Linked DNA regions of Aliidongia dinghuensis. The protein of the gene in region 2 interacts with the protein of the main gene of each other region in a pairwise test. Links are inferred from orthologs where the notes say so. Each region holds a gene or a part of one and is shown on either strand. Other genes may lie near its edges. The genes, in order: mrdA and IEY58_RS21235.

The links.
Region 1: the proteins of IEY58_RS21235 (region 2) and mrdA interact in binary tests that used the Escherichia coli proteins (3 or more experiments, as listed by UniProt). The link is inferred for Aliidongia dinghuensis from one-to-one orthologs.

The regions. Positions count from the first base shown.
Region 1 is NZ_BMJQ01000001.1:363,970-369,874, reverse strand. The notes cover bases 1,500-4,499. They hold mrdA (penicillin-binding protein 2), read right to left. Parts: upstream 3,963-4,499; coding sequence 2,037-3,962; downstream 1,500-2,036. Other genes in these bases: mreC (rod shape-determining protein MreC), read right to left, coding at 4,465-4,499; mreD (rod shape-determining protein MreD), read right to left, coding at 3,959-4,468; rodA (rod shape-determining protein RodA), read right to left, coding at 1,500-2,040. Also shown: IEY58_RS01810 (hypothetical protein), read left to right, coding at 1-207; IEY58_RS01805 (DUF2019 domain-containing protein), read left to right, coding at 204-566; more of rodA, read right to left, coding at 895-1,499; more of mreC, read right to left, coding at 4,500-5,388; IEY58_RS01775 (rod shape-determining protein), read right to left, coding at 5,614-5,905. UniProt on the Escherichia coli protein: Catalyzes cross-linking of the peptidoglycan cell wall. Responsible for the determination of the rod shape of the cell. Is probably required for lateral peptidoglycan synthesis and maintenance of the correct diameter during lateral and centripetal growth.
Region 2 is NZ_BMJQ01000011.1:208,684-214,804, reverse strand. What follows is about bases 2,906-6,121. They hold IEY58_RS21235 (penicillin-binding protein 1A), read right to left. Parts: upstream 5,818-6,121; coding sequence 3,106-5,817; downstream 2,906-3,105. Also shown: IEY58_RS21250 (aldo/keto reductase), read left to right, coding at 1-390; IEY58_RS21245 (hypothetical protein), read left to right, coding at 787-1,869. UniProt on the Escherichia coli protein: Cell wall formation. Synthesis of cross-linked peptidoglycan from the lipid intermediates.

The DNA.
Region 1 (5,905 bases), on a different replicon or contig from region 2:
CAATTGATCGCTTCCGGGGAGAATCTTGTCAGCATTCCCACATTGAAGCATTGGGAACTCAATTCTTGGTACCAGACGCCAGATCCAGCGTTTGTCGATACGGAAGGCAATTTAATGACGCCTCGGGAATATCTTCAGGGAAAAGGCTATGATGAACGCAGAAGAGTTGGGCTGATGGGCCTACGAACCGTGGGGGTCTTAAAATGAAACTCGACAAGATGACAGTCGATGAACTCGTCTCACTTTTTGCTTCACTGGGCGAGAGACAGTATCCTTTGACACTGAACGATGAAGTAAAGTCGGCGAACCATCTTATCAGACAGCAAAATGAGATCAGCAAGGAACTCCGGCGACGAGGTATCGCGGCACGCCTGGAACTGACCAAGCTATTCAATCACCCAAACATCCAGGTTCGGATGAACGCTGCCAAATGGAGCATAGGGATCGCTCGCGAGCCTGCTCTGAACGTCCTTCGACAGATCACCAAGGAGGATTTCGGCGCGTTCAGATTGTCTGCCGGCATGACCGTCGCTCTTGTCGAGGACGGCACCATCAACCCGACCTGACGCCTGCCATTTTTTCGGTGCACGCCCTTTCGGCATGACCGCCCGAGGCAGGAAATCAAATAAAATCAGTGAAGTGTGTTAGGGGATGATGAGACTCCCCAATTCGATTCCCAACCCGGAAATCGCAACTCATTGATAACATTGAAAAATCATGGGAATGGTGCCCAGGGGCGGAATCGAACCACCGACACTGCGATTTTCAGTCGCATGCTCTACCAACTGAGCTACCTGGGCTCCGGGGCAACCGAAGGAGCGCTTCTATAGGAAATATCCGCGCGGCTGTCCAGCACGGCTTTGCATGCGGGGGATGCGCGGAAAAGGCTTGGCACTAGCTCTCCGACTCGCCACGCCGGTTGATGCGCACGTCGCGGTGGATATAGACGCTGATGACGAGGCCGAAGCCGAACATGAGCGTCAGCATCGCCGTGCCGCCGTAGGAGATGAGCGGCAGCGGCACGCCCACCACGGGGATGAGGCCCATCACCATCGCCGTGTTGATGAAGACATAGAGGAAGAAGTTGAGCGTGATGCCCAACGCCAGCATGCGGCCGAAATGGTTGCGGCTCCTGAGCCCAATCGCGCAGCCATAGGCCACAACCAGCGCGTAGAGTGCCAGGAGCACGCAGCCGCCGGCCATGCCAAATTCCTCGGCGAACATGGTGAAGATGAAGTCGGTATGCTTCTCGGGCAGGAAATTGAGGTGGCTCTGCGTGCCCTGCAGGTAGCCCTTGCCCCACATGCCGCCGGAGCCGAGCGCGATCTTGGACTGGGTGATGTGATAGCCGGCCCCCAGGCTGTCGTTCTCCGGATTGAGGAAAGTGAGGATGCGCTTCTTCTGATAGTCGCGCATGAAGCCGAAGGCGATCGGCACCAGGCCCGCGCCGGCCGCGATCGCGATCGCGAATTTCCAGAGCCGGACGCCGGCCAGGAAGAAGATGCCGCCGGTCGACATGACCAGCATCATCGCCGTGCCCAGGTCGGGCTGCTTCATCACCAGCGCCGCCGGCACCAGCAGCAGCAGGAGCGGATAGAGAAGATGCAGCGGCCGCCCGACCTCCTCGACCGTGCGCGTGTTGAAATACCGCGCCAGCACCATGACGAGGCCGATCTTCATCAGCTCCGACGGCTGCAGCGACAGGGGGCCGAGCTCGATCCAGCGCTGGGCGCCGAGACCCGTGCGCCCATGCAGGTCGACCGCGACCAGCAGCACGAGCCCGACCACATAGATCGGATAGGCGGCCTTGAGCCAGAAACGGATGTCGACGATCGCCACGCCCAGGAGCAACGCCAGCGAAATGGCGTAGCGGATCATCGACTTCGACGCCCAGGGGTCGAAGCTGGCGTTCGCCGCCGAATAGAGCACCATGAAGCCGATGCCGGCGATGGCGCTCAGCAGGAAGATCAGGCCCCAGTTGATGCTGCGCAGCTTCTCGGCGAAGTCCGGCGTATGGCCGCGCTCGGCGCCGAAGCTCATGGTGTCTTGTCCGGGGTCGAGGCGGCACCCGCGTCCGCCACGATCAGCGGGTCGGGCGGCACGCGCCGCGACGGGTCGCGCCGCTGGCACTCGCGCAGCACGTCGCGCGCGATGGGGGCCGCATATTTGCCGCCGGCGATGCCGTGCTCGATGAACACGGCGCAGGCATAACGCGGGTTGCCGACCGGCGCGAAAGCGATGAACAGCGCATGCTCGCGGTCCTTCCACGGCAGCTGCTCGCCCTTCTTGATGCCGCGCTCGCGCTCGGCGGCGGTGATCTGGCGGAATTGCGAGGTGCCGGACTTGCCGCCCATCTCCATGCCCGGATCGGTAATGCGCGCGCCATAGGCGGTGCCGCCAAGCTCGTTCGTGACGGCGTTCATGCCGGAGAGCACGGCATTGATATGGGCGGGGTTGAAGCCCAGCGACGGATAGTCCTTGGCGCCGAAGTCGGGATCGAACGGCTTGCCCGCCTCCATGATGCCGGGCTGGCGCTCCAGATGCGGCACCAGCGCCCGGTTCGAGATGATGCGCGACAGCATGGTCACGAGCTGCAGCGGCGTCACCGCGATATAGCCCTGGCCGATGCCGATCGACGGCGTGTCGCCGTCGACCCAGCGCACGCCGAATTTCTTGAGCTTCCAGGCGCGCGTCGGGATGTTGCCCGGCCGCTCGTTCGGGATGTCGATGCCGGTGAGCTCGCCCATGCCGAGCCGGTGCGCCATGGCGGCGACCCGGTCGACGCCGACCCGCATGGCGACCTCGTAGAAATAGACGTCGCAGGAATTCTTCAAGCCGCCGTGCAGGTCGAGCGTGCCGTGCCCGCCGTGGCGCCAGCAGTGGTATTCATGGTCGCCGAGCGTGAAGACGCCTGGGCAATTCACCCGGAAGTCGGGCGTGATGACGCCGGAGTCGAGCGCCGCCATGGCGACGACCGGTTTGAAGGTCGAGCCCGGCGGGTTCACGCCCTGGGTCGCCTTGTTGTAGAGCGGCGTATGCGGGTCGGTGTTGAGCGCGTTCCAGACCGACGCCTTGAGGCCGTGCGTGAAGCTGTTCGCGTCATAGGACGGCGAGGAGGCCATGGTCAGGATCTCGCCCGTCACCACGTCCATCACGATACAGGTCGCCGCCTCCTCCGACCGCAGGCGCCGCATGGTGAAGTCCTGCAGCGCCATGTCGAGCGTAGTTGCGACCTCCTGGCCCGGCTGACCGTCGTCACGGCTGATCTCGCGCACGACGCGGCCGAACGCATTGACCTCGATCTGGCTGGTGCCGGCGGTGCCGCGCAGCTCCAGATCCATCGATTTCTCAATGCCCGACTTGCCGATGCGGAAGTCCGGCAGCTCCATCAGCGGATCGCCGGTCAGTTCCTTCTCCGAGACCGGCGCCACGTAACCGGTAATATGGCTCGTCCGGTCGGCGAACGGATAGTAGCGGTTGCGCCCGACCTCGATCTGCACGCCGGGCAGTTCCGGGACATTGACCTCGATGCGGGCGACCTCCTCCCACGAGAGATTCTCGCGCACGACGATCGGCACGAAGGAGTGCTTGCTCTTGATCTCGCGCAGCACCCGATGGCGCTCGTTGTCGCCGAGCGGGATGAGGGTGCCGATCGCGTTCAACGTACTGTCGATGTCGCCCGCCTGCTCGGCGACGAGGACGACCCGGTAGCTCTGCTGGTTGACCGCGAGCGGCACGCCGAACCGGTCGAGGATGCGCCCGCGCTGCGGCGCCAGCAGCCGGAGATTGATCCGGTTCTCCTCGGCCAGCACCTTGTATTTGTCGGCCTGCAGCACCTGCAGGTAATACATGCGGGCGGTGAGCGCCCCCACGAGGCCCAGCTGAATGCCGCCCAGCATCAGCGTGCGGCGGGTCAGGACCTTGTAACGGCTCTTGTCCTGGGCGAGCGGGCGCGGCTTCACGACGACATCACCCGCTGCACGCGCGAGAAGACCCAGGACAGCATCGGATAGAACGCCGCGGTCAGCACCGCCTGGAACGCGAAGCTGCGCGGATCGGGCAGGTGCCCGCTATAGAGCGCGCCCATGCCCCAGCGCAGCAGGGTGACGGCGACGGTCGCCAGCACGAAGCCCCACCACAGGATCGGGAAGTTCTTGCCGACGAAGAATTTGCGCTGGGTCAGCACGATCGCGCGCACGGTCAGAAGCGCGAACGGCGTCACCCCCGGCGGCCCGAAGGTCAAGAGATCGATCAGCAACCCGACCAGGAACACCACCAGGTAAGGCAGATGGTCCGGTCGATAGATCGTCCAGTAATAGATCGACATCAGTACGTAGTCGGGCGTCACCTGGGCATAGCCCGGAATGTCGACGGGTATCACGGACAGGATGGCGAGCACCAGCGTGAAGGCGGTCGGCACCAGCCTCTGGCCGATGCCGTCGACCGTCTCGACCGGCTTGGCCTTCATGGCGTGGGACCGGCCTCGCCCTTCCCCGCATCGCCCTTCGGCCGCTTCGGCGCCTTTGGCTGCGGCACCGCGTCGGGCGGCAGCACGCCCGACAGGCCGAAATCGACGATACGCAGATATTCGACGCGGCTCAGATCCGCGAACGGCTCGACCCGGATGTTGCCGCCCTCGACGGCGGCGACCGTGCCGATCGGCATGCCCGGCGGGAACACGCCCCCATCGCCCGACGTCACCACCCGGTCGCCGACATTGATCTTGGCGTGAGCGCCCAGATAGGCCAATTGCGGCCGGTCGGTATTGTCGCCGGCCAGGATCGCATGCTCGTCGCTGCCGCCGACGACGACCGGGATCCGCGAGTTCAGGTCCGTGATCATCAGCACGCGGGCCGCGCGCTCGCCGACCTCGGTGACACGGCCGATGAGGCCGGTGCCGCCCGCGGCCGCCTGGCCCTTGGCAACGCTGTCGAGCGTGCCGCGGTTGACCAGCAGGTTGCGCGAGAACGCGCCGCCCGAGGTGCCGATGACGCGGGCGGTGATGAACCAGGTGGAGCCGTCCGGCTGATAATTGAGCAGGCTGCGCAGACCCGCGTTCTCATTGTCGAGCCGGTGAGCCACTTGCTGCCACTGCAGCAGCGCCGCGTTCTCGGCACGCAGGCGCTCGTTCTCGCGATAGAGCTCGGCCAGGGCATGGAAATGCGCCACCGTATCGCTCACGGCGGTGACGGGCTGGGTCATCGCCTCCAGCACCGGCGCCATGACGTCGTTGACCTGCGTCCGGATCCGCTCGATCAACGCCTGGTCGGCGCGCCCGACGATCATGATCGCAACCGAAAGCAGCACAAGTGCCGAATAGGCGAAACGCTGCGCCGCCGATTTCAGCGGTCCGACAATCTGCGAAACAGGTGCCGAGCGCGATTTCACGAACGTTCCCCACGACGGATGGAGGACCTCGACACAACCATCAAATGTGCCGCCCCCGCCTCGTTGATTGTCGTCATATCACACGAAAGGGCAAACAATCGATTACGGAAATCAGAGTTCAGACCATCCGAGGTCGCAAATGCTTCAAATTTGACCGATAGATGACACAAATCGTTTCGAATGCGACTCATGGCTTGGCAAACCCGACGCCGGACGGTGACCCGATCAATACATGCTGATGAGGACGTTCCGGAGCGCCTTGTCTTCGAGCGCGCGGCCCGTCCCCATGGCGACGCAGGTCAAGGGATCGTCGGCGATCGAGACCGGCAGGCCGGTCGCATGGCGCAGGATGTAGTCGAGATTGGCCAGGAGCGCGCCGCCGCCGGTCAAGACGATGCCCTTGTCGACGATGTCGGCCGCCAGTTCCGGCGCCGTGTGCTCGAGCGCCACCTTGACCGCCTCGACGATCGCGCCGACCGGCTCGGCCAGGCTTTCCGCGATCTGCCGCTCGCTGATC
Region 2 (6,121 bases):
GAGATCGGCGCGCCGCTCGCGGTCCATCAGGTGGAATACCACCCCTTCCTGTCTCAGCAGCCGATGCTGGCCTATCTGCGCAGCCACGGCATCGCGCTCACGGCCTATGCGCCGTTAGCGCAGGGCCGGGCCGCCGCCGACGAGACCCTCGCCGCCATCGGCCGCAAGCACGGCGCGACCGGAGCGCAGGTCGCGATCGCCTGGCTGCTGGATCAGCCGAACGTCCTGGCCATTCCCAAGGCCGCCCGGAAGGAAAGCCAGCAGGCCAATCTGGAGGCGCTGACGATCCGGCTCGACGACGAGGACCGCCGTTCGATCGCGGCCCTGCCGAAGGATCAGCGCCTCGTCCGCCCGCCCTTCGCGCCGGACTGGGACGCCGCCTCAGCCTGAAGATACCGTGGTCTGCAGTGACATTGCGCGCCGATGGACGACGATGACCGCCCGGCTCCGCCAGGGCGGTGTCGAAGACCATCCCAGAATCCTGGAGGCAGGTGATGCCTGGGTACATCCACCTCCCCGTTCCCACCCGCGAAATGCGCGATCTCGCACGGGTTTGGAATGACGGCCTCGACGGCAAGGCCAACGGCTCCCGGTCGATCGGTGCGGAATCCTTTCTGGGGGTTTGAGACCAACAGCGAGAGCGCCCTTGCCGAAGGTAGAAAGCGGGCTCAGACTATAGCCACAAGTTGCGGAAGACGGGGCGCCGCCGCCTCAGGGGAAGCGGCGGGCGGCGTCTTTCCGCCGGCCACGGCAGCGGCTTCGAACATCCCCCTAAGGGAGGCATCGATGAAACGCGACCGCGCCCGGTTCCGCCTGTTCGTGCCTTTGCTGGCGCTCGGCCTTCTGGCCAGCGCCGAGAGCGGTGCCCAGTCCAGCGCCACCCCCACCTATCAGGCGGTAGACCTGGGCGCCCTGCCCGGCCAGGCCTACAGCATCGCGGCCGGGATCAATGACTGGGGCGAGGTGATCGGCTCGGCCTTCTCCGACCGCGAGGACATGTCCGATCTGTCCCATGCGGTGCTGTTTACCCACGGTAAGGTCGTCGATCTCGGCGTTCCGCCGGGCCAGAACTTCACCAACGGCTATGCGATCAACGATGCCGGCCTCGGCATCGGCATCACCGGCGTGTCTCAGCCGGGGCTCGACCCGATGCCCTTCGCAGCGCTGTTCGCGCGCGGCCAGACGCAGCTCATCAGCGCGCCCGGCGGCAGCGTCGCCTTCGGCCTCGCCATCAATCAGCGCGGCCAGGGCGCCGGCTATGGCATCATCAGCGGCCAGACCCACGCCCTGCTTTACCAAGGCGGGGCCGCCACCGACCTGGGCCTGCTGCCGAACGGCAGCTACAGCATCGCCTATGCCTTGAACGACCTCGGCATTGCGGCCGGAACGGCCGATGTGGGCAGCGGCATCAACCACGCGGCCGTGTTCGCCCACGGCACGATCCTCGATCTCGCCCCCACGGCAACCACGGAAAGCAGCAATGCCGAAGGGATCAACGACCGAGGCCAGGTCGTCGGACAGGTGATCGGCGCAACATACCACGCCTTTCTCTACAGCGACGGCACGATGACCGATCTGACGCCACCCGGCGCCAGCTACAGCGACGCTGCGGCGATCAACAACCGCGGCCAGATCGCCGGCAGCGCCTATTTTCCGGCGGTCGGCCATGGTCGGGGCGTGCTCTGGACGGCGGGGCAGGTGGTGCAACTGCCGCCGTTGCCGGGTTACGCCGACAGCGCGGCAGCGGCGATCAACGAGCGCGGCCAGATCGCCGGCTATTCCACCAACCCGGACGGCGGCTGGCGGGCGACGCTCTGGACACCCCGGAACTTGGGGACACCGCAGAACCTGGTTTTCTCGCTGCAATAGGGGGATGCGAGGCCGCCGCCCGAAGACGGCGGCCTCTCGATCGCGTCAGTCGAGATCGCTCACATTGCCCTCGACGCCCTTCAAGCGCGAGGCGAGCGAGGCTTCGAGGAACATGTCGATATCGCCGTTCAGCACCGCCCCCGAATTGCCAGTCTCGGCCCCGGTGCGCAGGTCCTTCACCATCTGGTAGGGCTGCAGCACGTAGGAGCGGATCTGGTGGCCCCAGCCGATGTCGGTCTTGGTGGCGTTCAAGGCATCGGTCGCGGCCTCGCGCTTCTGCAGCTCGGCCTCGTAGAGGCGCGCCCGCAGCATGTCCCAGGCGATCGCCCGGTTGCGGTGCTGCGAGCGGTCCTGCTGGCATGACACCACGATCCCGGTCGGGATATGGGTGATGCGGATCGCCGAGTCGGTCTTGTTGACGTGCTGGCCGCCGGCGCCCGAAGCCCGGAACGTGTCGATGCGGCAGTCCTTTTCCTGGATGTCGATCTCGATCTTGTCGTCGATCACCGGATAGACCCAGGCCGATGCAAAGCTGGTCTGGCGCCGCGCCTGGCTGTCGAACGGCGAGATGCGCACGAGCCGGTGCACGCCGCTCTCGGTCTTGAGCCAGCCATAGGCGTTGGTGCCCATGATCTTGAGCGTCGCGGACTTGAGACCCGCCTCTTCGCCCGGGCTCTCTTCCAGCCAGTCGGTCTTGTAGCCGTGGTCCTCGGCCCAGCGCGTGTACATGCGCACCAGCATCAGGGCCCAGTCCTGGGCCTCGGTCCCGCCGGCACCGGCATGGATCTCGAGATAGCAGTCGTTGGCGTCGGCGTCGCCCGACAAGAGGCTTTCGAGCTCGCGCTTCGCGACCTCGGCCTTCAAGGCCGCAAGCTTGGCCTCGGCCTCGGCGACCAGTTCCGCCTCGCCCTCGGCCTCGGCAAGCTCGATCATCTCGAGCGTATCCGCGAGCTCGGCCTCGATCTTGCGATAGCCATTAACAGCAGTGTCGAGCCGGTTGCGCTCGCGCATCACCTCCTGCGCGGCGGCGGCGTCGTTCCACAGGTTCGGGTCTTCGGCCCGGGCGTTCAGTTCATCGAGGCGACGGAGAGATTTCTCCCAGTCAAAGATGCCTCCTCAGCAGGGCCAACGACGAGCGGATCTCGTCGGCCACCGCTTGAATTTCCGCACGCATGCGTCACTCCATCGGTCAAGAACGGCGCCCGGACCGGATCGCCCGGGCGCGAAGCAGGGTTTCTAATACAGACCGCCCGTCCCCGTCGACGGTGCCGTGGTCGGCGGCGGCGGCAGGGGCGAGGCCGAGGTCGGCCCGGGCGGCGGCGGGACCGCGCCCATACCAGGCGGCACGGCGCCTGTGATCGCCGTCGGCTGCTGCGGCTGGCCGGCCTGCAGCACGGCCTGGTCCTCGTCGGCCGGCGCGTTGCTCTGCTGAGCATCGCCGATCGAGCCCACGTCGATGCCGCTGCCGTCGACGACCTGATCGTTCGGCGTTGGCTCGGTCCCGGGTTTGAACGCCTCCCAGATCATGTTGCGCTCGCCGCCCTCGGCGAGCTTGCCGGTCGCCGCATTGACGCGCACCAGGCGCACGCCCGGCGGGATGCGGAAATCGACCGGCGGCTTGTCCTTCAAGGCATCGGTCATGAATTCGGTGAAGAGCGGTGCCGCAGTGCGCGCACCCTGCTCCAGCCGGCCCAAGGTGCGCGGCGTATCGAAGCCGACATAGACCGCAACCACCAGGTCGGGCGTGTAGCCGACGAACCAGGTGTCGAACATGTCGTTCGTGGTACCGGTCTTGCCGGCGAGCGGCATCTTGAGATAGCTGCCGACGGAATTGGCCGCCGTGCCGCGCTGGATGACGCCCTGCATGATGTTGACCATCTGGTAGGCCGTCGCCGGGTCCAGCACCTGCTCGCGCTCGTCCGGCAGGGTCGGCACTTCACCGTCCGGCGCCCAGTCGTAGTCGCCACAGCGCGGGCATTCCCGCGTATCGTGCTTGAACACGAGCTTGCCCTCGCGGTCCTCGACCCGGTCGATCAGCGACGGCGTGATGCGCTTGCCGCCATTGTCGATCATGGCGTAGGCGGTCGCGAGCTTGAGCGGCGTCGTCTGGCCGGCGCCCAGCACCTGGGAATAGAGCAGCGGCATCTTGTCCATGAGCCCGAGCCGCTCGACATAGGGCGCGATCTTGTCGATGCCGATCGTCGTCGCCATGCGCACGGTCATGAGGTTCAGGGACTTCTCGATCGCGACGCGCAGCGGCTGCGGGCCCGGCGCCTCGCCGCCCTCGAAATTATGCGGCCGCCACAAGGGCAGGCCCGGCCCCTGCTCCATCTCGATCGGGTCGTCGAGGATGAGCGTCGAGGGCGTCATGCCATTGTCGAGCGCGGCCAGATAGGCGAACGGCTTGAAGGTCGAGCCGATCTGCCGATAGGCCTGGGTCGCCCGGTTGAACTGGCTCGTCTCGTAGGACCAGCCGCCGTCCATGGCGAGCACGCGGCCGGTGTGGGGATCGAGCGCCACCATGGCACCCGACACGTTCGGGATCTGGCGGAGCGCCCAATGGGCGATCGTCGGCGGGCTGGCGGGCACCGCAGTGGGCGTTGCAACTGGCGGCGACGGTTCGGCAACCGGCTTCGCGCCCTTGCCCTTGGCGACGGGCTTGGCCGTGGTGGGCTTGGCTGGGACCGGCGGCTCGCTCATCACCGCCTCGACCAGCACGACGTCGCCGCGCTTCACCACCTGCTCGGCGGTCTTGGGCGTCACACCCACACGCTGATCCTCGAGCGTCGGCCGGGCCCATTCCATCTCCTTCATCGGGATGGTGCCGGTCGAACCGTCGGCAAAGCCGATCTCGGCGGCGTCGGGCTTGACCTCGCGCACGAGCGCCAGCTTCCAGGGCACCGAACCGCCCGGCACCGGCACGGCCGCCAGCGCCTGGTTCCAGCCCTTGGCGTCGGGATTGATGTCGAGATGGGTGACGGGGCCGCGCCAGCCGTGGCGCCGGTCATAGGTCACGAGCCCGTCCCGGAGCGCCTTGTCGGCATAGGTCTGCAGGATCGGATCGAGGCTGGTACGGACCGACAGGCCGGACTTGTAGACCTTGTCCTCGCCGAAGCGCTGGATGAGCTCGCGCCGCACCTCTTCGGTGAAATAGGGAGCGGAGAAGACCTGGGTCTCGTCACGCTTGCGGAGCACGATCGGCTCGGCCTCGGCCGCCTTCGCCTCGGCCTCGGTGATGGCGCCGATCTTCCACATGCCGTCGATGACGTAGTCGCGCCGCGCCTTGGCCGCGTCGTAGTGGCGCGCCGGATCATAGTTGGTCGGGCCCTTGACCGCGCCGGCAAGGAACGCCGCCTCGGAGACGGTGAGCTCGTCGACCGACTTGTTGAAATAGACGAGCGCACCGGTCGCGATGCCGTAGGCGCCGCGGCCGAAATTGATCTCGTTCATGTAGAGCTCGAGGATGCGCTCCTTCGAGAGCGCCTGCTCCATGCGCACCGCGAGGATCGCTTCCTTGATCTTGCGGACGTAGCTGTACTGGTCGCCCAGCAGCATGTTCTTCGCGACCTGCTGCGTGATGGTGGAGGCGCCGATCTGGCGGCGCCCCTGCCCGGCATGCATCAGGTTCTGGATCGCCGCGCGCACCATGGCCGCCGGATTGACGCCGCCGTGGCTGAAGAACTCCCGGTCCTCCGCCGCCAGCATCGCCTGGACCACGCGCGGCGGGATGGCCGAGATCGGCACGAACACACGGCGCTCCGTCGCATATTCCGCGAGCAGCCGGCCATCGCCGGCATGGACGCGCGTCGTGATCGGCGGCTGGTAGTCGGCGAGCTGCTGGAAGTCGGGCAGGTCGGCGGCGTAGTGCTGATAGACGACGAATCCAGCCCCGGCGCCAAGCGCCAGGAGCAGAAACAGCGTGAACAGCAGCGATTGAACATAGCGCATGCGCGGCAACGAGCTCATCGGACAAGAGCGGGCGCCGAACCAACCGGCGGCCGGCGGGTCAAAAGACCCCTTCCCGGCTCGTCCGGTATGGCGCTTTGCGACCGGCCTTGCCAAGCGTATTTACGTCGCGGCTGCCCCGTAGGTTCCGGCAGAGTGAAGCGCTGCAGTCGCCACGATTTCGCCAAATTCTCGGCAGTTGGCCAATCATCAGGGCCAACGCTTTAAGGGTTGTCGATCCGGTCGGCGCTCTTTATTGTCGGTTTTGCGAAAATCCCTGGGGGAGCCGAATCGACGAGATCGAAAC